Regions from separate parts of the Arthrobacter sp. Soil_N43 genome, predicted to be linked through region 3. Evidence: riboswitches for the same ligand, from Rfam matches in the RefSeq annotation. Region 3 holds a riboswitch; each other region holds the start of a gene.
The links. A riboswitch is a leader RNA that binds a small molecule or an ion and turns the genes downstream of it on or off. The one in region 3 is predicted to bind cyclic di-AMP.
Positions count from the first base shown of each region.

Region 1: linked by a shared signal. The riboswitch ahead of AC3A3W_RS07220 (NlpC/P60 family protein) and the one ahead of AC3A3W_RS11165 (M23 family metallopeptidase) in region 3 are both predicted to bind cyclic di-AMP.
Region 2: linked by a shared signal. The riboswitch ahead of AC3A3W_RS04610 (C40 family peptidase) and the one ahead of AC3A3W_RS11165 (M23 family metallopeptidase) in region 3 are both predicted to bind cyclic di-AMP.
Region 4: linked by a shared signal. The riboswitch ahead of AC3A3W_RS09915 (aggregation-promoting factor C-terminal-like domain-containing protein) and the one ahead of AC3A3W_RS11165 (M23 family metallopeptidase) in region 3 are both predicted to bind cyclic di-AMP.

Region 1 is NZ_JBDGML010000071.1:30,278-35,610, reverse strand. It holds gene AC3A3W_RS07245 (hypothetical protein) at 1-14, opposite strand, end outside; gene AC3A3W_RS07240 (TetR/AcrR family transcriptional regulator) at 144-668, shown strand; gene AC3A3W_RS07235 (DMT family transporter) at 671-1,018, shown strand; gene AC3A3W_RS07230 (DMT family transporter) at 1,015-1,335, shown strand; gene AC3A3W_RS07225 (GGDEF domain-containing protein) at 1,434-2,573, shown strand; gene AC3A3W_RS07220 (NlpC/P60 family protein) at 2,649-3,452, opposite strand; cyclic di-AMP (ydaO/yuaA leader) riboswitch at 3,461-3,644, opposite strand; gene AC3A3W_RS07215 (GTP pyrophosphokinase) at 3,784-4,890, opposite strand; gene AC3A3W_RS07210 (alpha/beta hydrolase) at 5,115-5,333, shown strand, end outside.
Region 2 is NZ_JBDGML010000056.1:534-5,866, reverse strand. It holds gene AC3A3W_RS04625 (YcaO-like family protein) at 1-972, opposite strand, end outside; gene AC3A3W_RS04620 (ABC transporter permease) at 995-1,804, opposite strand; gene AC3A3W_RS04615 (ABC transporter ATP-binding protein) at 1,804-2,709, opposite strand; cyclic di-AMP (ydaO/yuaA leader) riboswitch at 3,272-3,444, shown strand; gene AC3A3W_RS04610 (C40 family peptidase) at 3,450-4,337, shown strand; gene AC3A3W_RS04605 (ABC transporter substrate-binding protein) at 4,628-5,333, shown strand, end outside.
Region 3 is NZ_JBDGML010000092.1:46,742-52,074, forward strand. It holds gene AC3A3W_RS11160 (iron-dependent transcriptional repressor DtxR) at 3-698, shown strand; cyclic di-AMP (ydaO/yuaA leader) riboswitch at 859-1,078, shown strand; gene AC3A3W_RS11165 (M23 family metallopeptidase) at 1,083-1,901, shown strand; cyclic di-AMP (ydaO/yuaA leader) riboswitch at 2,040-2,209, shown strand; gene AC3A3W_RS11170 (C40 family peptidase) at 2,280-2,954, shown strand; gene AC3A3W_RS11175 (NlpC/P60 family protein) at 3,054-3,839, shown strand; gene AC3A3W_RS11180 (HNH endonuclease) at 4,063-4,563, shown strand; gene mobA (molybdenum cofactor guanylyltransferase) at 4,587-5,267, shown strand; gene AC3A3W_RS11190 (DUF6457 domain-containing protein) at 5,301-5,333, shown strand, end outside.
Region 4 is NZ_JBDGML010000084.1:99,173-104,505, forward strand. It holds gene AC3A3W_RS09910 (HAD-IA family hydrolase) at 1-435, shown strand, start outside; gene AC3A3W_RS09915 (aggregation-promoting factor C-terminal-like domain-containing protein) at 604-1,416, opposite strand; cyclic di-AMP (ydaO/yuaA leader) riboswitch at 1,422-1,584, opposite strand; gene AC3A3W_RS09920 (HAMP domain-containing sensor histidine kinase) at 1,679-3,235, opposite strand; gene AC3A3W_RS09925 (response regulator transcription factor) at 3,241-3,981, opposite strand; gene AC3A3W_RS09930 (winged helix-turn-helix domain-containing protein) at 4,650-5,333, shown strand, end outside.

The DNA.
Region 1 (5,333 bases), on a different contig from region 3:
CTATCGCTTGTCATGCCCTCAAACCTAGACTTTCCGCTGTGGAAACACGAGACTTTCCGCTGGAGAAACACTAAACTTTCCAATTCGGAAAGATCTTGGGCTTGTTGGCGCCCAACCTTCCGGTTGGTTGGTAAAGTTGCACCATGACGACGAGAGACGCGATCCTCAGCGGCGCACTGGAACTCCTCAATTCCGGGGGGACGGTCTCCTTGGAGACGGCTGCCCGTCATGTGGGGTTGAGTAAGCCGGGCGTGATGCACCACTTCCGCACTAAGGAAGCGCTAATGCTCGCACTCGTGGACAGGGTGGCGGAGGGCTGGAACCAGGAGTTATCCCGGCGTCTCGGGAGCGCGGTGGAGGACGCGCCGGTGGCGCTGCGGTTGCGCACGTACTTGGAGTGGTGCCTGACCGGGGACTTCGACGAGGCGGACCTGGTGATGCTCTCCGACCCGCGGTTGCGGCGGCCCCTGCTGGCCCGGTGGGTGGAACGCATGGCGGTGTGGGTTGAAGTCCCGGAGGACCTGCCCCTGGAGCAGCGGGCCTCCCTGACCGCAGTGCGGCTCATCGCGGAAGGTGCCTGGTTCGCGGCCGCTACTGACGTCTTTCCTCCCGATCCCGAGCTCAGGGCTGGCATCCGGGCCATCACCCAACGACTGCTGAAGGACTGACCATGACGAAATGGCTATTGCTGGCTGGGGCGATCGCCAGTGAGGTGATCGCTTCGCTGTGCCTGAAAGCCGCACTGGAGAATCCCGTTCTCTTTGTCATCGTGGGCGCGGGGTATGTGGCCGCCTTCGGTTTGCTGGGCGCTGTTCTGCGCCAGGGCCTGGCCCTGGGTGTGGCCTACGGCATCTGGGCCGCTGCGGGTGTGGCCCTGACCGCCCTGCTCGCCGCCGTGCTTTTCGGTGAGCCCCTGACCCCGGTGATGCTCGCCGGCATCACATTGGTCATCGGCGGAGTGCTGTGCGTCGAACTGGGATCCCGCGGAGCACCAGTGAAAGAGGAGATCGCCCGATGATGTGGCTTTTTTTGACCGGAGCGATCCTTACCGAAGTCACAGCCACGTTGTCCCTTCGCCTCGTGTCGGAAGGGAAGAAGATCTGGTACGTGGCCGTGGGAACCGGCTACCTGCTGGCGTTCACCTTCCTGACCCTGACCCTGGCTCAGGGGATGAGCCTGGGAGTGGCCTACGGTATCTGGTCTGCCGCCGGCGTCGCCCTGACAGCCGTTGCCAGCAGGGTCCTCTTCAAAGAACCGCTCACGCTCGTCATGATCCTTGGCCTCGGCCTTATCATGGGCGGTGTGCTGCTCATCGAACTCGGCGCCGCCCACTAAACACCACCAGAAGCGAATATTCGCACGCCCGTGGCTGGTGAGCCGCCAGCCGGTGCGATACTGGTCAGCACAACGGGTGGGAATTCGGGGGTTGGGGAATGGTCCTGGACACGGCAACACTGCGGGTTGCCTTCGCGGTGCTGGCGTTCGCGTTGGGTCTCCTTTTCTACTTCTCCGCCTTCCGCAGCACCCGCTCCCCGTACAGCGCGTGGTGGTGCGTTGCCCTGCTCCTGTTTCTTTCCGGTTCCGCCTGTTTTCTCCTCAACGGCACGCCGCACCAGTGGTGGGCCAACACGCTGGGAAATATTCTGCTGGTTGCCGGGGCCGGGAGCGCCTGGGCCGGTGCCCGTTCGCTGCGGACGCCGCGGTATAACTTCTGGCCTCTCGGCACCATTCCTGCCGTGGCAGGCGTAGCTGCAGCACTCGACGATCCCGGCTCCAACGTGTGGGCCGGGGGCGCCGTTTTCCTGGCATCGATGTCACTGATGATTGGCCTCACGTCACGCGAACTGTGGCGGCTGGAGCCCGGGTACACGCGGGTCCGCATTCCGATGGCCACCGCGGCAGCCGGCGTTTCACTGTTTTACCTGCTCCGGTTGATCGTCTTTATCGCTGCAGGCCCGGACAGCCCAACGTTCGTGACCTACTTCGGTTCCGCCGTGACCACCCTGGTTACCATGGTGCTCCTGGCGGTCGTCTCCTTCAGCATGGCCGGGCTCAGCACGGAGCAGCACACCCGGGCGCTGACAACCGTCGCCAGCCAGGACGGGCTCACCGGCCTGCTCAACAGGTCCGCATTTATGGAAATGGCGTCCCAGCAGCTCCGCCGCGGCAGGGGCAACAAGAGTGGCGGAGCGCTGATCCTCGCGGACCTGGATCACTTCAAGGCCATCAATGACACCCACGGGCACGCCGCGGGCGACCTGGCGCTCCAGGCCTTCGCCGACGCCTGCCGCGCAACGGTGCGCTCCACGGACCTCGTAGGGAGGTACGGCGGCGAGGAGTTCATCGTGTTTGCTCCCGGCGCGAGCCCCTACTCCGCTGAAATCATCGTCAAAGAAATCAGCCGACGGCTCGCCGAGCGATCGATTCCCGGTGTGCCGAAAATGCCCACCGTCAGCTACGGCATATCTGTCGTGGACGCCGGGGTGCTCAGCCTGGACGAGCCGATTGCCGCCGCTGACGCCGCGCTCTACGAGGCCAAATCCCTCGGGCGGAACCGGGCGGTTTTGGGCTAGCCAGCAAGAAGCCGGTGCCCCGCTGCCCCCAAGGCAGCGGAACACCGGCTTCGGCGTTATCAGGCTTCTGCGCTATTAGGCGCCGGCACGCACGAACGTGACGGGGCCCGTGGCGGTCAGCCAAGACAGCGGGTGAACCACGGTCTCGTTGACGCCGTTCATGCCGCCGCTGAGTACCTTGCCGTTGCCCACGAAGATTCCAACGTGGCCGGACTGGACCACCATGTCACCGGGTTGGGGGGTGGACACGACTTTGCCGTAGTTCATGAACTGCATCGGGGCAAGGTCGCCCACACGGATGCCGGAGGCGCCGAGCGCCTTTTCCACCATCGCGGTGCAGTCCTGGGTGATGCCCACCTGGGCGTAGGCGGCCGAAACCATCGAGGCGTTGACGCCGCCGGCGGCCGCCGCGGGAGCCTTCGCGGGTGCCGGTGCGGACTGCACTGTGATCTTTGGGGCAGGCGCGGCCACGGGCGCCGGGGCCGCAACGGGAGCCTTGGCAGCCACAGGCGCGGCAGCGGCCCGCGGGGCCGCCGGTACAGCCGGCTTTTCGACGACGGGCGCCTCCACCACGGGGGCCGGGGTGGACTTCATAGCGGGACGCTCGAAGGCGATCTTGACGCTGGAGCTGGCGCTCAGGGGAGCCTGTACCTGGCTGGCGGCCTGGGGTGCTGATGCCGGGGCGGCGGCCTTCTGGGCCGGCGCGTTGGCGGCGTTCGCTGCCATGCTGCCGGTGAAGGCGAGTCCGGATGCCGCGAGGATCACGGCGGCCTGGCGTCCCAGTCCTCCGGCGTTGGCCGTGGCGGCACGCGACGCGGAAACGAACGGATTCGAACGGCCAGCCGCTGCGCGGCGGGCACGGGTAAAGCGTGACGACATGAAGGAGCCTCTCCCATGCCTGCGAGGTGAGCTGTCGGATTCGGATGGGAGACACCCGGCCGCGTGCCCTGACCGGAGTCAGGAACTTCGCGGCTTCACCCCAAGGCCCATTTGTGTGGGCCAAAAATTGGTTTCCCCGTCTCTGCCGTGCATGGTCTGTTATCGGATCCCGGGCCACGGCAGAGTTAGGCAATCAGCGCGGGAATGCCCTCCTCGGTGAGGAAGGCACGCTTTCCACGGTACGGGAGCCCGCCTCAAAAGTCACATTAAGGTAACGGAGGCGTGTCGCGGCGCACGGGACGGGATGTTTCTGCATGCCCCTGTCCGCCTTCTACTTCTTCGTCTGGCGGTACCGCTCGATTTGCTTTAGCCGCCGCAGGAGGCTGTCCCGCCGCGGGTGCGGAACGGCGTCGGGCTCCTCGGCGGTGAGGTCGATGTGCTTCGTCCCGTACTGCCAGAGGAGGAGGTCATCGAGCAGCCGGTCCGGGCCGGGGGAGTAGCGGTGGTCCAGGGCCTTGCGGACCTCGGTGATCCTGTTGGCGCTGAGCAGCCCGGCGAGCTGGACTGTCTGGTTCAGGCCGTGGGCCGCCATGAGTTCGGCTGCCCATCCCCAGTCGTCATCCACCTTGCGGTCCACGTGCGGAAGCAGCGTCCGCCAGACGTCGCGGATGCGGTTGGGGGTGAGCGGCGCAGCCCCTTCACCGTCCATATCCCAATAGCCGCGGACCTCCTCATAACGCTCGTGCAGGTCAGCGAAGGCGCTCTCCACGGTTTCCAGCATGGCGGCCGTGGCTGTGAACTGGCGGTCGAAATGCGGAGTCCAGGCCCGCGGATCCTCCGCCTTGAAGCGGATGTCGTGCTCGATCTCGCTCCATGCGTGCGCGAACACCGTGCGGATCTGGCATTCGAAAAAGTAGCTGCCGTTCGGCTGCGCCTCGGGGTTGAAGACCTGCTGGTACTCCTTGACCGCCTCGTTCTGGATGGTCCGCAGGATCAGGTGGCGGCTGGAGTAGCCGTACGTCCCGGACTCGATGGAGCCGATGTCCTTCTCACGGTCTCCGCGGCAGTCGAACAACTGGCGCTGCCGCTTGATGAGGTTGGCCACCACCGCATTTTCCGCGGGAAGCTTGGTGATGACGCGGACGCCCACCATGTCATTGAGCGTGCGGAACGGGTCGGGGAACTTCAGGACCCGGGGGCCACCCGGTTCCAGGGGTTCCTCGGTCCGGGAGATTTTCTCCCGGAAGGAGTCCACGGTCTTGGTGCGGCCGGTCACGAACAGCGGCGTGACCTCCGTGTCCTTGAGCATGGTCCGGAGGATCTGCAGGACTTCCCGGGTGACAAGCTTCAGGGCAGGCCGGACGCGCTCATAGAGTTCCACGTTTTCCTGCACGGAGTCGCGCTGACCGACGTCCAGGCGATCCCAGTTGCTTGCCATGGTTCCAAACTATCAAGGGCGTGTGACAGCCGCCGGTGCGACACCGCCCGGTGCCACCTCGTCTCCTCCCTTCCGCCCGGCGGGAGCAGCGTCCCTGTAGGCTCGGCATATGGCTGATGTGCGCCGTCGGACCCTGCTGTCCTCTGGACCGCTGGGCACCACGGCAGTGGTGATGCCGGAGGCGCTCGCTGCCTCCTGCCCACCCGGGACCTTAGGAGGATGCAGTGAAGCGGCAGAAGTACCAGTACGGTGACCACCCCAGCCAGTGGGGCGAGCTCTTCCTGCCGGAAACGCCGCCAGCATCCTCATCCCGGAACGGCAGGCGCCCGGCAACCCGGGGCGTGGTGGTGGTCATCCACGGCGGCTACTGGCGCTCGCAGTACGGAGCGGAGCTGGGCGAGCCGCTGGCGAAAGACCTCGCGGCCCACGGAATGGCGGCCTGG
Region 2 (5,333 bases), on a different contig from region 3:
CGCCTGGACAAGTTCGGACACCGCGCTGCGCATGGCTTCTTCAATATCCATCCCCACGCCGCCGCCAGCCAGATAGCCGTTTTCGGGGACGGTTTCATCCACGGCAATCACGGTGACGACAGCGACGTCGGAGATGTCCAGGATGTGGCTGAAAAACACCAGCTTGACCCCAGAGCGGGATGCGGAATCAATCCATTCTTTCAGTTTGGGGTTGCGGAATTCGCGGTCCAGTTCAATTCGCGCCGGCGGTATGCGGGCATACCAGCTGAGGTTGATGGCGTCGCGCTCGATAAGTTCGAGAATTCCGTGGTGGAGGGCCCGGGCGTCCGTGACATGCGTAGCCAGGCCTCCCGACGTGGAGAATCCGATTCTCGTTTCCTCGAACTGCATGACGTAGAAGAGATGCACGAGCTGTTCCGGAACCCAGGTCGTCTCGCCGTCGTGCAGTCCCTCACCAGCCACCCACGCCAGTTCTGTGTCAGGCTCCCAAGGGTCGCAAAGGAAACCCGGTTCAGAAAGCTGTTCGTCAGCACAAAGCCGCAGGCTTTCCGGGCCGATGGCGCGCAAACCCAACGCCTGCAGCTGCCGGTATGACGCCCGCCGTTGCCGATCGGGCGGGGCAATCTGCAGAGAACTCAGGCTCCCCAGCATGCGTTCGACGCCCTCTCCCAGGGTCGACGCAACTGTGTCAAAGAGGGTCAGCCCTTTACCGCCTCCATAGATCTCCCTGTCGAGACCGGCGGACGCCCCGCTCAGCCCCAGCATCCTCGACAGCGTGTGGTCCAGGGACATGGGCGTTGCTGACCCTTGGTAGCCGCCGATGCCGATCCCTGGCCTGAGAACCATGAGCAGATTCCGGATTTGTCCGAAGGGGGAATATACGGCGGTGAGATCGCGCAGCGCATCTGCGTCGTGGCCGGCCATCCGCGGCGGTATCCACGGAACTTTAGAGTTGTATTCGTCGACGCGCATTTTGTCCCCCTGGATGAATTGTTCAGTTGCTGGAGCGTTTGGTGAGATAGAGGCCGAGGAACCCGATGGCTGCTGCCACGGGTATTACGAGGAGCGCCTTCACAAAGGTCCCCTCGGGTATCTCGGCGGAGGTGTAGACACCGGTCAACAAGTCAAACCAGTGACGCAGCGGATTGAATTCGGTGATGGTCTGCAGCCACGCCGGCAGTCCTTCCAGCGGTGCTGCGGCTCCGGATCCGAAGAACATGATGAAGAAGAGTGCGGCGCTAATGGCCTGGGTGGTCCTGGATCCCACGTTGAGACTCCCCAGAAAGTAGCCCACGGAGCACAGCCACGCCAGCAACATAAGGTTGAGAGCGATGAATTCCGGGGAAATTATCTCTATTCGAAGGCCGTGAGCGAATCCGACTACAGCAATTATCAAAGCTGATGCCGAGGCAACAAGGAGCAGCATTGCGCCAATAATTGCCAAGGCGAAAATGACGCCGGGGAGGGGAAGCGCACGGTATCTTCGATCAACGCCGCGTGCCCTCAGTTCGGCAAAGTAGACCGGCATTCCCATGACAAGCAAATTCGCACCAACTGTCCCGATGAGAGTCGGAAACATGACATCAATAAACTTGACGCCAGGCTCAATGTGCTCATTTGCATATGGCGCACCGATGAAAAAGTAAATCACCATGGGGAAAGCCAAACTGAAGAAAATCGCGACCGGCTCCCGGAGAAGCAGCAATGTCTCCTGCCGAAACCATACGAACACCATTCTGAATGCCGATCCTGGCTTTGGTAGAGAAATTACTCCCGCGTCGTCGGAGGTTTTCGCCTGACTCATTACGCGGCTTCTTTCTTCGAAAAGAGGAAAAGGTCCTCCAGCCGGACGGGTCCACTCAGGATGTCCATCGCGCCGTATGCGGCCCCCAGACTCTCCCGGAGCAAGTCGATCCTCTCGCGGGCGCCGATGACCACCGTTTGGGCACCCGCGTTCACTGCAGGCAGCCGGGCTTCTCTGATCAGGGCCAGTGCCCCCTGCGGAGGATCCGTGATCCTCAGCCTCCAATCACCGCCGGCAGCTTCAAGGATGTCGGCGACCCGCCCGGAAAGGACTACCTCGCCTTCACGAAGAACTATGACGCGGTCGGCAAAGGCCTCGGCCTCCGCTAAGTCGTGGGTGCTGGCCAAGATCCCGTGGCCTGCTCTGGCAAGGGACTTCAGAAGAGTCCACAGTTCGGATCTGCCTTCCGGGTCGAGTCCGCTGGTGGGCTCATCCAACACCAGCAGCGGAGACCGGCCGATGCAGGCAAGGGCGACATCAAGCCGTCTCTGCTGGCCTCCGGAAAGTCTGTCAACGAAGGCGGATCTCTTGTTCGTGAGACCTACGGCTTCAAGGAGCTCAGATTGGTCTCGGGGGGCGGAATAGAGCGAACCGGCAGCGCGCAGGGCTTCATGGACCTTGAGCCTGTTGGGGAGTCCGGACTGCTGCAACTGCACCCCCACGGCAAAACGGTGCGGGCCTCCCGGGCGGACATGAAGGCCGTCAATCACGGCCGAGCCCGCCGTGGGCTTCCGTAGGCCGATCAGCATTTCCATTGTCGTCGTTTTGCCGGACCCATTCGGGCCTACCAGGACCACAATTTCGCCGGCATGAACCCGGAATGAAACATCTCTAACGGCTTTATGATCCCGATATGACTTGGCCAGGTTCCTGCATTCACCTATGACCTTCAATTGCTCCCCCATGCTGCGCGGTTCGGACTAGACGGGAGTGCGCACCAAGACCCCGGATATTCCGCGTGTGCGCACTCCCGCCGACAAAGGATTAGAAAACGCTCCAGCTGAATATGTTGAACCAGCACCAGCAGCAGCATGAACAACACCAGCCGCCAGGTGCTACCACCCCTTCAGCAGCAAAATGTTTTTCTTCAACCCGATCGATAGTAGTCAGCACAACGGTTTCCCCCCTTCCCCGCGTCCTGTGTGATTAACACACATGCTGAAGATAGCAAGAGGCGATTGATTTGGGAATAAAAACGATGGATAAAATATTGCGGGTTTTTTTCTACAGTGTGGTTAAAAGGCGGGCGGAGGAATAACGCCGTCGTCGACCGTCAGCTGGTGGCAGCGACGCTTGTCGGGTAGCCGCCTGGTCAACGACCTGTCCCACTGCCGCGAGCAGGCCGGCAGAGCCCAATGCCACAGCTGCCGTTACCAAAATGTGACTTTGATGCGTGGGTGGGTTAGCCTTTACCGGTGCCCCGGTTCCATGCGGGGCATTCCCGGGCAGAATGCCGAGCCCTGCCGCTGACCGGGATCCGTTCGCAAATACATCTGGCAGGGACGGGGGAACCACCTCTTTACCGGCCTTGGCATCCAAGGCCTTGGGGTTAAGTCCAGGCGCTCCGTTTTACGGAGGCAGGACCGGGTGACCTCCCACCCGAACCCGACAGCTCACCCCGCAGGCATGGGAGAGGCAATCCACCATGTCACGTAAGTCCATGTCAGCGCGCCACCGCGCCACCCCCACGACGTCCATCGCCCTGCAGGGCCTTTCGTATTCCCTCAAATCCAACGCTGCGTCCATAGCCAAGCCGGCAGCAGCAGCCGCCGCGGCATCCGGGCTGCTCTTCGGCGTGGGGGCACCCGCACATGCCGGTGCCTACGCCCCGGAGACACCCGGCACCACCAGCGCCCAGGTACAGGCCGCACCCCAGGCCCCGGCCGTACCCAGCCCGGCACCCGCTGCAGGGTCCGGCGTGGCAGGAGCATCACACACCGTCGCACCCGGCGACACACTGGGAGCGATCGCGGCACGCCACGGCGTTGCCCTTGATGCAGTACTCGCAGAGAACGGCCTCTCGCTGGCCTCGGTAATTTACCCCGGCGACCAGATCCTGATCCCAGGGCCAGGCCAGCCAGCAGCTGTACCGCAGGCACCCGCCGTCCCGGCAACGCCACAGGCAGCCCCTCCGGCCGCTCCGGCAGCAGCACCGTCCGGCATGGGAATCTACACCGCATCCTCGTCGGTCACGCCCGCGCCGGCTGCAGCTCCCGCCAGCGGCGTCGGCGCCGCCCTGGTGGCTTCGGCCCGGGCGCAACTGGGTGCCACGCAGGACTGCACCATCCTGGCGGAGCAGGCCCTGCGCTCCGTCGGCAAGTCGGTGGGAGACCTCGCTCCCCTGCAGTTCCACCAGTACGGCACGCCGGTGTCCGCCCCGCAGCCCGGCGACCTGATGATCCGCGCCGGACACGTCGGGATCTACATCGGCGGCGGCCAGGCCATCAGCAGTGGCATGAACGGCGTCAACGAAACCATCGTCCACCCGGCCTCCTGGCTCGGCGGCTCCACGTTCGTGCGGGTCAACGCCTAACCGAGGTCCGAGTACGCATACGACAGTGGCAGGTGCAGCGGCACCTGCCACTGTCGTATGTCTATGGCTGCACACTGGCCCACAGCGGGGCCCGTCCGCCCATTGATGCGATGACCGTCTTCATCCGCACCACTCCATGCGTCAACATCAGTTGACGCATTTTTCGTCCCACTCTCCTCCCTGCCTTTCCCGCTTGCGGCTCAGTCCTCCTTCATAATTGCTAGTGAGAATCATTTGCATTTATGCTGACGAGCGAGACACGCACATTGACGACGGAGAAGGAACCCAACATGTTCTGGCGACGAATGAAGGTGGCGGGCGCATCGCTCGCCACTGTTTTGATGATGGCGGGTTGCGCCGGGCAGGGTGCACCAAGCAGCCAGGCGCCGGAGCGGCCAGTGAAAGTGGTAGGGCCATTTGAGCTTCACAGCCTGGACCCGTCAACGGCCGGTGGCTTCTTCACTCGCCTGCAGGTCGCCGAGACCCTGGTTGATGCTGATACACGCGGCAACCTCCAGCCGGGGCTGGCGACCCGCTGGGATGCTTCTGCAGACGGCCTCTCGTGGCGGTTCACGATCCGTCCGGATGCCCACTTCCACGATGGAACGGCGGTGACCGCAGATGCCGCCGCTTCCGCGCTGCAGAAGGCCCGGGCGAAAGGCGGAACGCCGCTGTCCACCGCCCCCGTCACGAACATCACGGCTGACGGCGGGACGGTCCGCGTGAATTTGGCGAAGCCATTTGCACCGCTGGCAGCCGTGCTGGCCCACACCGGCACGCAGATCCTCGCCCCCAGCTCCTACGGACCGGGCAACGCCGTCACCAAGGTGGTGGGCTCCGGCCCGTACAGGGTCCAGCGGCTGGAACAGCCGGCCAACATCGAACTGACAGCCTTCGAAAAATGGCAGGGCACGAAGCCGGCCATCTCCACCGTCCAGTACCAGGCGGCGGGGAGGGCGGAGAGCCGGACCCTGATGGCCGAGAGCGGGCAGGCGG
Region 3 (5,333 bases):
GAATGACGGATCTGATCGATACCACGGAGATGTATCTTCGGACCATTTTGGAGCTTGAAGAAGAGAACATCGTGGCGCTGCGTGCCCGCATCGCCGAACGCCTCCGCCATTCCGGCCCCACTGTCTCCCAGACCGTCGGCCGGATGGAGCGGGACGGGCTGGTGGTGGTTTCCGGCGACCGGCACCTGGAGCTGACGGAGACAGGGCGCAAGCGCGCCACCGAAGTCATGCGCAAGCACCGGTTGGCCGAGCGGCTGCTCGCAGATGTCATTGGCCTGGATTGGGCCTACGTTCACGACGAGGCGTGCCGGTGGGAACACGTGATGAGCGAACGCGTGGAGCGCAGGATTTACGAACTGCTGGACCACCCCACCGAATCGCCCTATGGCAACCCGATTCCAGGGCTGGCTGCGTTGGGTGGCGAGCCGTCACGGGCGTTCACCGACGGCGTCATGAACCTGCTGGATGCCATGGCCGGATACGGCCCGGATTCCCGGGTCACCGTCAGCAGGCTCGCAGAGCCGATCCAGGTCGAGCCCGAACTCCTGTTGCAGCTGGACGAGGGTGGAATCCGCCCGGGTGCGACGGTTTCCCTGGAGCGCGTGGGGGAGTACATTTCCGTCCGCGTCCCGGGCATCGAAGGCGCCCTTGAGTTGCCGCCCGAGGTCGCCGCCCACGTGTTTGTGCGGGTGGCCTGAGCCACATCCGCATGTGAGTTGTCCGACATCAGCTGGCAGGATGCCCCACAACTTGTGCACAGCCAAGATAACGGAATTATTACTGCGACCTTTAATCACCTATAGTTAAGTCGCAGCGCCGATACTAAAGCGTTACCTGATCCGGAGCCGAACTCTGCCAGCGGATCAGTCGCTCGAATCACCTTCTGGCAGAGGCGGAGGAACCACAACTGGCCGTCGAAAGACGGCCTTGGGGTGAAGTCCGCAGCAGCAAGCCTCCTTCCACAGTCGGAATCTCCTTGGATACCCCTGTGCCGAAAAAGCTTGCCTTGCGGACCGGGTCGATGAACTCTCTGACCCGAATCCGACAGCTAACTTCGCAGGCTATCCAGAGAGGAACCGTTCTTGACCATGCAGAATGCCCGGGGCCGCCGCCGCGCTACCGGTCCCGCTGCGGAGCCCCGCACGACCGTAGCGGTCGCCGCCGAGCGACCCCGCGATGCGCAGCGTCAAGCGCGGAATCACCGCAGTCCCTTCCGCCAAGTCGCGGACTTCGCCGCTGCCAGCGGAGTTGGCCAGAAGGTCGGCGTGGCCCTGGCCGCCTCGGGCCTCCTGCTGACCGTCACGGTCCCCGCCACCAGCCCCGTCATGGCCACGGCGGACCAGAGCGCCACAGCCGGTGCCGCAGCCCCCCAGCCTCAGGTTTCCGCAGAAGCGGCAGCCAAGATTGACTTCAGCCGCACCTCCGTGTCGACGGCCGGCGATCCGGACGGCAAGCTCAAGCAGCTCCTGAGCGCCCAGTCCGCCGGGAGCATCAGCCGCGCAGCTTCAATCGGCAGCCTTGGCATGCCGTTGACCACCATGGTCAAGTCCTCGCCCTTCGGATACCGCGTGAGCCCGATCACTGGTGGCGCGGGAGAATTCCACCGCGGCCAGGACTTTGCGGCCCAGTGCGGAACAGAGGTGTTCGCAGCGGCCAGCGGCACGGTCACATTTGCAGGCTGGCACGAGTACGGCGGTGGCAACAGAGTGGTCATCGATCACGGTAACGGCCTCGAAACCACGTACAACCATTTGTCGTCATCAAGCGTCCAGGTTGGCCAGAAGGTCACCCGGGGCGATGCGGTGGCACTTAGCGGGACTACCGGCGCATCCACCGGCTGCCACCTCCACTTTGAGGTGATGGTCAACGGAGAAGTCGTTGATCCCGAAGGCTGGCTCTAAACAAAGCCGATGGTGAGCTCCCACATTCCTGTGACATGCCGTGACCTGAATGTGACATTCGCTTCCAACTGCTGTACCGTCTAAACCGCGTCAACTTTTCCGAAGTTGACGCCCTCGAGTGGATTGCCTAACTCTGCCACCGCTCAAGGTCCGTTCGCATTACATCGTCTGGCAGGGGCGGGGGAACCAATTTTGGTCTTCGCAAGAAGACCTTGGGGTTAAGTCGCAAAGCTTCCCAGGAAGCGGCGTGGCCGGGTGACTCCCATCCGAATCCGACAGCTCACCTCGTAGGCATTGGGAGAGGCTACCTTCGTGTCTTCACGCCACAATCTTGCGCGCCACCGTGCGCAAACGGTTCGTAAGAACCCGCTGGACTCCGTGTCCAAGGCAGTAAGCGCCAATGCAGGCACAGTAGGTCGTCAGGCAGCAGTCATTGCGGCCGCTTCAGGTCTCGTCCTGAGCGTCGGCATGCCGGCCAACGCATCCGATGCCAACATCGGCGTTTCCGCCTCCGCTGAGTCCGGATCCCAGGCGACACAGCTTGCTGTGACCGCCGCGCCCACCGCAACCGTCTCGTTCGAGCGTCCTGCCGTCACCACCGAGGCAGCCCCCGTAATCGAGACCGTCGCTCCGCAGTCGAGCGATGACAGTGCCAGCCCCGAAGCCGCTGTTGAAACCATCGCGACCAAGGCCGGGAAGCTGGTTGATGCTGCAGGCTCGGGTGCAACGTCAGGCCTCGCGGGCATCGCCTACACCGGCATCGGCAGCCCGTACGTCTGGGGTGGCACCACTCCCGGCGGCTGGGACTGCTCCGGCTTCACCCAGTGGGTCTACGCACAGGCGGGCATCAGCATTCCGCGCGTCAACGCGTGGACGGCCATGAAGCCCACCGCGACTCCCGCTCCCGGTGACCTGGTCATGCAGAACGGCGGTGCGCACGTCGGCATCTACGTTGGCAACGGCATGATGATCAGCGCGCTGAATCCCTCGCAGGGCACCATCCTGCACGCAGTGTCCGCCACGGGCACGTCTTCGTTCTACACCCTTCGCTAAGAACACCATTCGAGACGATTCGGCGTACCCCCAAGACGCCGGCGCGTCGCTAAACCGCGGCCTGCTACAGCGGGCTGCGGAACACGAAAGAGAGAAACCATGACTACACGTGCGACCATTGCACGCCACCGCGCCGAGGTCACCAAGACCAACTCGCTGTCCGTCATTGCCAAGGCTGTCGGCGACAACGCCGGCGGCGTGGGCCGTCAGGCTGCTGTTATCGCTGCTGCCTCCGGACTCGTTCTGACCAGCGGCATTGCCGCTAACGCCGCCGAGACCAACGTTCAGCGCGATTCGGCTTCCACGTCCACCCTGGAAGTCCAGTCCCTCGCTTCGGCGCCGATTTCGGCTGCATCAAGCATCGCCATCTCCTACGAGAAGCCGGCCGTCTCCACCACTCCGGCCCCCGTCGTTGAAGCGCCCAAGCCGGTCGTCAACGTCCAGGAAGCCGCGCCCGCCGTCGAGGCTCCGGCCGTGGAAGCCCCTGCGGCTCCGGCAGTCCAGGCCACCGCCGCCGTCGAGGCTGCACCTGCTGCCAACACGTCCTCGGCCAGCGGCAAGGGAGCTTCGATTGCCGCTGCTGCCTACGCCCAGCTGGGTGTTGCACAGGACTGCACCGCACTGGCCACGAACTCGCTGGCCGCTGTGGGCATCAACTACCACGGCTGGCCGGCAGGTTACCTGTCCCTCGGCCGCACCGTCAGCGCTGCCGAAGCCAAGCCGGGCGACCTCGCCTACTACGAAAACGGCGGCATGGGCCTGGCCCACATCGCTGTCTACGTGGGCAACGGCCAGGCCGTGCACGGTGGCTGGAACGGCGGAACCACCTCCCTGTTCAGCGTGAACGTGGGCTCCGGCCCGGTCTTCATCCGCGTCGGCGGCTAAGACACAAGCCAAGGCTTAAAAAGGACCCCTGCCCCTGCGGCAGGGGTCCTTTTGTCTCCCATCAGCGCTGCTGTAACGCCGACACGCCGTGGCCGAATGTTTGGCCGATTCGTCGATATGCGCTAAGAGTGTTTACTCTTGTGGTGTCGATCCATAGCCCGGACATGCAGAGGGCAGCCGGCCCTCGCGCCTCTGCCGGGTGCGGCCGTGAAGAGGTATGCGCATGCGCACGCTCGTTCTGAATGCTGGATATGAACCGCTGGCGGTTGTGACCTTCCGCCGGGCGCTGGTCCTTGTGCTCACAGGAAAAGCCAGTGTGGTTGCCGAAGGTGACGATCCCGTCGTGGGACCGAAGGACATCATGGGCCGCCCGTCCGTGATCCTCCTCAACCGTTATATCCGGCCGCGCTACAACATGGTCACCGCAGTGAGCCGGCGCGGGGTGCTGCGCAGGGACGGCCACCGGTGCGCGTACTGCGGCAAGGCAGCCCACACCATAGACCATGTCCAGCCAAAATCCCGGGGCGGTGCGGACTCCTGGGAAAACCTCGTGGCGGCCTGCCTCCGGTGCAACAACGTCAAGGGTGACCACACTCCGGCGGAAATGGGCTGGAAGTTGCGTTTCGTCCCGGCGCCGCCCGTTGGCACCATCTGGCAAATCAAGGAACTGGAGAAGCCGACCCCGGCATGGGATCCCTTCCTGCTTCCGGAGACGGCCGCCTGACGCCTGCGCACTACGCTTGGTATGTGTACTTTGACGCAATAATCCTGGCCGGCGGCCGCTCTTCGCGGCTCGGCGGCTCGCCCAAGGCCGAACTGACCTACGACGGCGAGACCCTGCTTCACCGGTCGATCAAGGCCGCCCGTGGTGCCCGCCGTCTCGTCGTCGTGGGGCCCCCATTCCGCGGCCTTCCCCCTGACGTGTTGAGCTGCCGTGAGGATCCGCCCTTCGCCGGGCCGGCCGCGGCGATAGCAGCAGGCCTGGCGCGGCTATGCGCCGCGGACGGGACACCGGCCGGCCACCCCGAGGGTCCTCCCGGCGTTCCCGTTGCCCAGCCTCACACTGACGCCGATGGCTATGTTCTTGTTCTGGCGTGTGACATGCCCCGCGCGGCTGAGGCCGTGGGAGCCCTTCTGCAAGCCATCCACGCCGGCAAGGGCAGGGACGGCGCGGGCAGGGACGGCGCCATGGCTGCTTCCGGCGACGGGCGGCGCCAGCCGTTGGCAGCCTTTTACCGCACGGCTGCACTGCAACGCGCCGTGGCGGATACGGCGGCCCGGAACGCTTTGAACCATGGGTCAGTTTTCGCTCTGCTTGCTAGTCTTGACGTACAGGCTGTCACTGTCCCCGCCGGCTCCACAGATGATGTGGATACATGGGATGATGCCGCCATATTGGGAGTGGACGCCAGCAATCATCCGGGCTGAACGTCGCAGCCGCAGTTGAGTTTGGAGGCAGGCATGAAAAGCCAGGACGAAACGCTTGAGGAGTGG
Region 4 (5,333 bases), on a different contig from region 3:
ATGGAGCGGGTCCGGACCGAAGGCATCGTCGCGTTGCCGGGGGCTGCCGAACTCCTGCGGGCCCTGCCCGGCGATGCGGTGGCACTGGTGACCTCAGCGGACCGAATACTGGCAGATGTCCGCATGGGTGCGGCGGGCCTGCCCATGCCGGCCACTGCCGTCACGGCGGACCTTGTCACCCGCGGCAAACCGCATCCCGAGGGATACCTGCGCGCCGCCGAGCTGCTGGGCGTGGAACCTGCGGATGCCGTGGTCTTCGAGGACGCGCCAGCCGGGATCGCGGCCGGCCTGGCTGCCGGAATCCGGACCGTGGCGGTGGGCCCGAATACCGGGGTGGTGCCCGACGGCGTGCTGCACATCCCGGACTACTCCGCGGTGTCAGCCTCGGTGGAAGCCGGCCCGGACGGCCGACCCGTCATTTCTTTCTTGCTCTGACGCATTTCGCTCTGGCGCGTTTCTGCACCACTTTCCCGCCTGCAGCAGGGCGCACCGATGCCGAAGGGCCCGGGATCACGGGGATCCAGGGCCCTTCGGAAATTCAAAGCGGTGCAGATATGCGCGGCGAACCGCCTCCGCCACCGCCATGGAGAGCTGGCTGGCGGCTTAGTACCAGTTGTTGGCGTAGTGGAAGTTCAGTGCAGCGCAGGGGGAGCCGTAGCGCTCCTCGATGTAGTCAAGGCCCCAGTTGATCTGCGTGCGGTAGTTGGTGCGGTAGTCAGCTCCGGCACTCGCCATTTTCTCGGCAGGCAGGGACTGCACCACGCCATAGGCTCCGCTGCTGGGGTTCGTCGCGGTGGTGCGCCACTCGGACTCCTTGGTCCAGAGTTTCTTCAGGCATTGCATCTGGTCTGCCGCCCAGCCGTGCGAGGACAGCTTGCTGGCGGCGTAGGCCTGCGCGCCGGCCGGGTCGTCCACTGCTACAGGCGCTGCAGGCTTGGGGGCCGCGGCTTTGGCCGGGGCAACCTTGGCCGGGGCAACAGCCTTTGCGGCGGCCGCAGCCTTGGGCTGCGCGGCAGCGGGCTTGGCAGCCGCGGGCTTTGGGGCGGCCTTCGGAGCAGCCTTGGGCGTCGGCTTGGCCACCGACTGGGGTGCCACCGGGGCAGCCGTCGGGGCAGGCAAAGCGGAGATCAGCGTCTTGTCGAAGTTGAGCTTCTGCCCAGCGTCGGCGGCGGCAGGGGCCGCTTCGGACGTTGCCTGGGGAGTGGCCTGCTCGGCAGCCTGGCCGGCCGCGCCGACGCCGATAAGGACGGCGCAGGCGGTGGCGACAACGGCTGCGCGGCGGCCGAACGACGGGATGTCTGCAGTGAGACGGGCCCAGGCTGATGCGGGCTGTGCGGGTTCGGCGCGGTGGCGTGAAATCTTCTGCCGGGACTTGGGATCGCGATCAGGGCGTGGTTGTACCTTGAAATCAGACATGGTGGATTGCCTCTCAACACCTGCGGAGTTAGCTGTCGGGTTCGGATGAGGTCATCCGGCCGCACGGAAATTCACGTGTCGGCTTCACCCCAAGGGCTGATGCGGATTGCCCGGGACTCTGGTTCCCCCGCCTCTGCCTGGTCAAGCGGAATCCGGGAAGCGGCAGAGCTGGGCGTCCATCCGGATATGCGGCCCAGATGATGGCCGCACGCTATCGACCGTACAGGAGGCCAACGCTTAAGTCACATTTAGGTAACGGACATCACGACGACGGCGCGTCGCCTTGTGCGGCAGGCCGCACGGGCAGGCGTACGGTGAATTCGGTCCGCCCGGGCCGCGACGCCACGGCCACTGTGCCCCCGTGGGCTTCGATGATGGACTGGACGATCGAAAGGCCCAGCCCGCTGGTTCCCTCGGCCGATGCCTGGTCCACTGGACTTCCTCCGGCCGGGACGGCTCCGGCCGGCACCCGGACCGTGCGGGACGCGTCTGCGCGGGCGAAGCGCGCGAAAACCCGGTCCACGAACTCCGGCGGGATGCCCGCGCCGTCGTCAGTCACGGTGATTGCCGCAGTGCCGTCCGCTGCCCTCGCGACTCCGGTGGCCACCGTGGTGCCCGGACCAGTATGCTTGCGCGCATTCGACAGCAGGTTGACCAGCACCTGGTGCAGCTGGGCGGCGTCGCCGCGCACCACCACCGGCTCGTCCGGGAGTTCCAGGTGCCAGGTGCGGTCCGGAGCCATGACTTTTTCATCACTCAGGGTCTCGATCACCAGCTGGGTCAGGTCCACGTCACCGAGTTTGAGCGGTTGGCCCTCGTCGAGCCGGGCGAGCAGCAGCAGATCCTCCACCAGCGTGGTCATCCGCTCGGACTGGCTCTGCACCCGGGCGAGGGACCGCTGGCCGTCCGGGGTGAGGGTCTCGGTCATGCGCATCAGCTCGGTGTACCCGCGGATGGCGGTGAGCGGCGTGCGGAGTTCGTGGGAAGCGTCCGCCACGAACTGGCGGACCTTCATTTCGTTCTCCTGCCGGGCCTCCAGCGCGTTGGACACGTTGTCCAGCATGAGGTTGAGGGCGTACCCCACGCTGCCCACTTCGGTTCCGGGATGGGAGTTCGACGGCGGGACGCGGACTGCCAGTGCCACTTCGCCGGCGTCGAGGGGCAGGCGTGAAACCTGCGTGGCAACCTCGGAAAGCTGTTCTAGCGGCTTCATGGTGCGGCGGATGATCACCGTTCCGGCCAGGCCGATCAGCACAAGGCCCCCCAGCGACACAATGCTGATGGTCCAGATGAGGGACGTCAGGGTGTTCTGCTTGTCGGCCAGGGGGAGGCCCGTGACGATGACATCCCCGTAGGGCGCCTGGTCGGCGACCAGGCGGTAGTCGCCGGTGGACAGCGTCCGGTCGGCCGGGGCCCCGTTGGGGGTCAGGCTCAGGAGAACCTGGTTGTCGGCTGCAGAAACCGCGGCACGGGTGCCCTCCTTGGTGAGGACGCCCGCGCTCCACACCTGTCCGTTTTCTATCCGGCCCACGAGCGTTCCGGGTCCCTGGCCCTTGGCGTCCAAAGGATCGGGCCTGTTCCCCTGTTGCCCGAGGGGCGGCCGGCCGAAGACGCGGGCACGGTCTGATGCGCCCGTGAGCCGTTCATCCAGCTGGCGGGTGAGGAAGGAGTTCATGGAGGCATAGCTGAACAGTCCGACCACGGCGCAGATGGCCACCAGCAGGGCCATGGCCACGAGGACCAGGCGGGTGCGGAGGTGCCAGGTCCCTGGATTCAGCCAGCGGCGCCTTTGGCTCCGGGAGGCGCCGGTCAGCTTCATCACGGCTAGTCCGCCGGTTTGATGACGTAGCCCGCGCCGCGGACCGTGTGGATCATGGGCGGGTGCACGGCGTCCACCTTTTTGCGCAGGTACGAAATATAGAGCTCCACGATGTTGGCCTGGCCGCCGAAGTCGTAATTCCACACACGGTCCAGGATCTGCGCTTTGCTCACCACCCGCTTGGGGTTTTCCATGAGGTAGCGCAGCAGCTCGAACTGCGTGGCCGTGAGCTGGAGGTCGTCCCCGGCCCGGGTGACTTCGCGGGTGTCCAGGTTCAGGACCAAGTCTCCCACCACTAGTTCGGCGGTATCCATGGCGGCGACCCCCGAGCGCTGCACCAAGCGGTGAAGCCGCAGCAGGACTTCCTCCATGCTGAAGGGCTTGGTCACGTAGTCGTCCCCGCCGGCGGCGAGGCCCACGATGCGGTCCTGCACGGCATCCTTGGCCGTGAGGAACAGCGCGGGCACCTCCGGCGCGAACGACCGGATCCTGCCGAGGAGCTCAACGCCGTCGAACCCGGGGAGCATCACGTCGAGGACCAGGACGTCCGGTCGGAACTCCTTTGCGAGCTTGACCGCCTCAGGGCCGTCGGCCGCCACCGCGACGGACCAGCCCGCCATCCGAAGGCCCATGCTCATGAGCTCGGAGAGGCTGGGCTCGTCATCCACCACGAGGGCACGGATGGGGGAGCCGTCCGGGTGGGTGAGCTGCGGGAGGTTGTTAGTCATGGAGTGCGAAGTGGCCATGGAACAACTGTCCGTTCTGCTGGTTAGCCGGTGCTTTCAGCTTCCTGTGCGCTGGCTGTGAATCCCAGCCTAGCGAGCCGGACACGACAGCACAGGGTCCTGAGGTGCGGAAAGCCGTTGTCTTGGTCCGCTTGACCGGACGGGGCAAGAGTGCGTCGGCGAAGAATTTCAACTCCGGGCCGCGTCATAGCTGGACAATCGCCGATTCACTGGCGCGGAATTCCGGCGTCGTTGATCCCGCTGAATAATCATCGCGAAATCAGGGCTTCGGCGCAGATAATTCGGAAAAATGGTCTTCCTGAACGTTCGTTCTGGAAAAATATGTGGGAAACCAAGGCTCTCCAGAATTGTGATTTGTCCCACAATGACGCATTTAATCTCACCATGTGGACCAGGGGGCCCATTGTTACTTGCAAGTTTTCATTGTTACGTTGCACACTTTCAAATGTGAACAAGAACTCAACAGCAACTGCAGCCGCAGAATATTGGCCCAGCACACCCGCTGCTGCCGACATGCGCTGTTGTCGAATGCACGCCTAACTTTCTACCCCACAAAGTTTTTAGGCATTCGCCCCCCAGCCCAGCGTCGGGCGCCCTCCCCAGAACCCATTGCGGGGAATCAAGCATTCGAGCCGCGATGACGGCCATTCACATTGAGGTAAGCATTCATGTCAGTTGCATCTGGATACGTCCACATCTCCGTACGTAACGCCAACAAGCCTGGCCAAGCGTCCGGCCACCGCCAGGGTTTTGGCGCCCGCCCCGCATTCCCCGCAGGCCAGGGCACTGCCGTCCCCGCGCCGGGTTACGCGCCCCAGGGATACAACCCCAATTCTTACGGCCAGCTGCGCGCTGTCCCGGCTGAGGAAGCCGCGCCGCTGACCGCTCCCACGCCTGTGGTGGCCCCGGCGCACGGCGCCACCGTCCGGCCGGTGCAGAACGACAATGTGGCACGCGGTTTTGTCCTGTACATGGGCATCGACGAGGAGACCGCCGCAGCTGCAGGCACCTCCATTGCCAAGCTCGCCCAGGAGATCCGGGCTTACGCCCAGTCGCTGGTTACCGGCGCGGAGAGCTACGCCGCCGTCGCGGTGGCGCCGGCCAGTGCGCCCGGTTCCGCGCTCGACGTCGTCCGCTCCACCTTTGGTGACCCGACGGTGAATTCCCGGCAGCGCACCGAAACCACCCGGCTCCAGCCGGCCCAGGACCCCCGCCCGTCCGGCGTCCTGATCGACCTCGCCCGCCGCGAAGTACACCTCGACGGCGAATCCCTGAACCTGACGTTCAAAGAGTTCGAGCTTCTTAACTACCTCGTCGAAAACGGCACCCGCACCGTGGGCCGCGATGAGCTC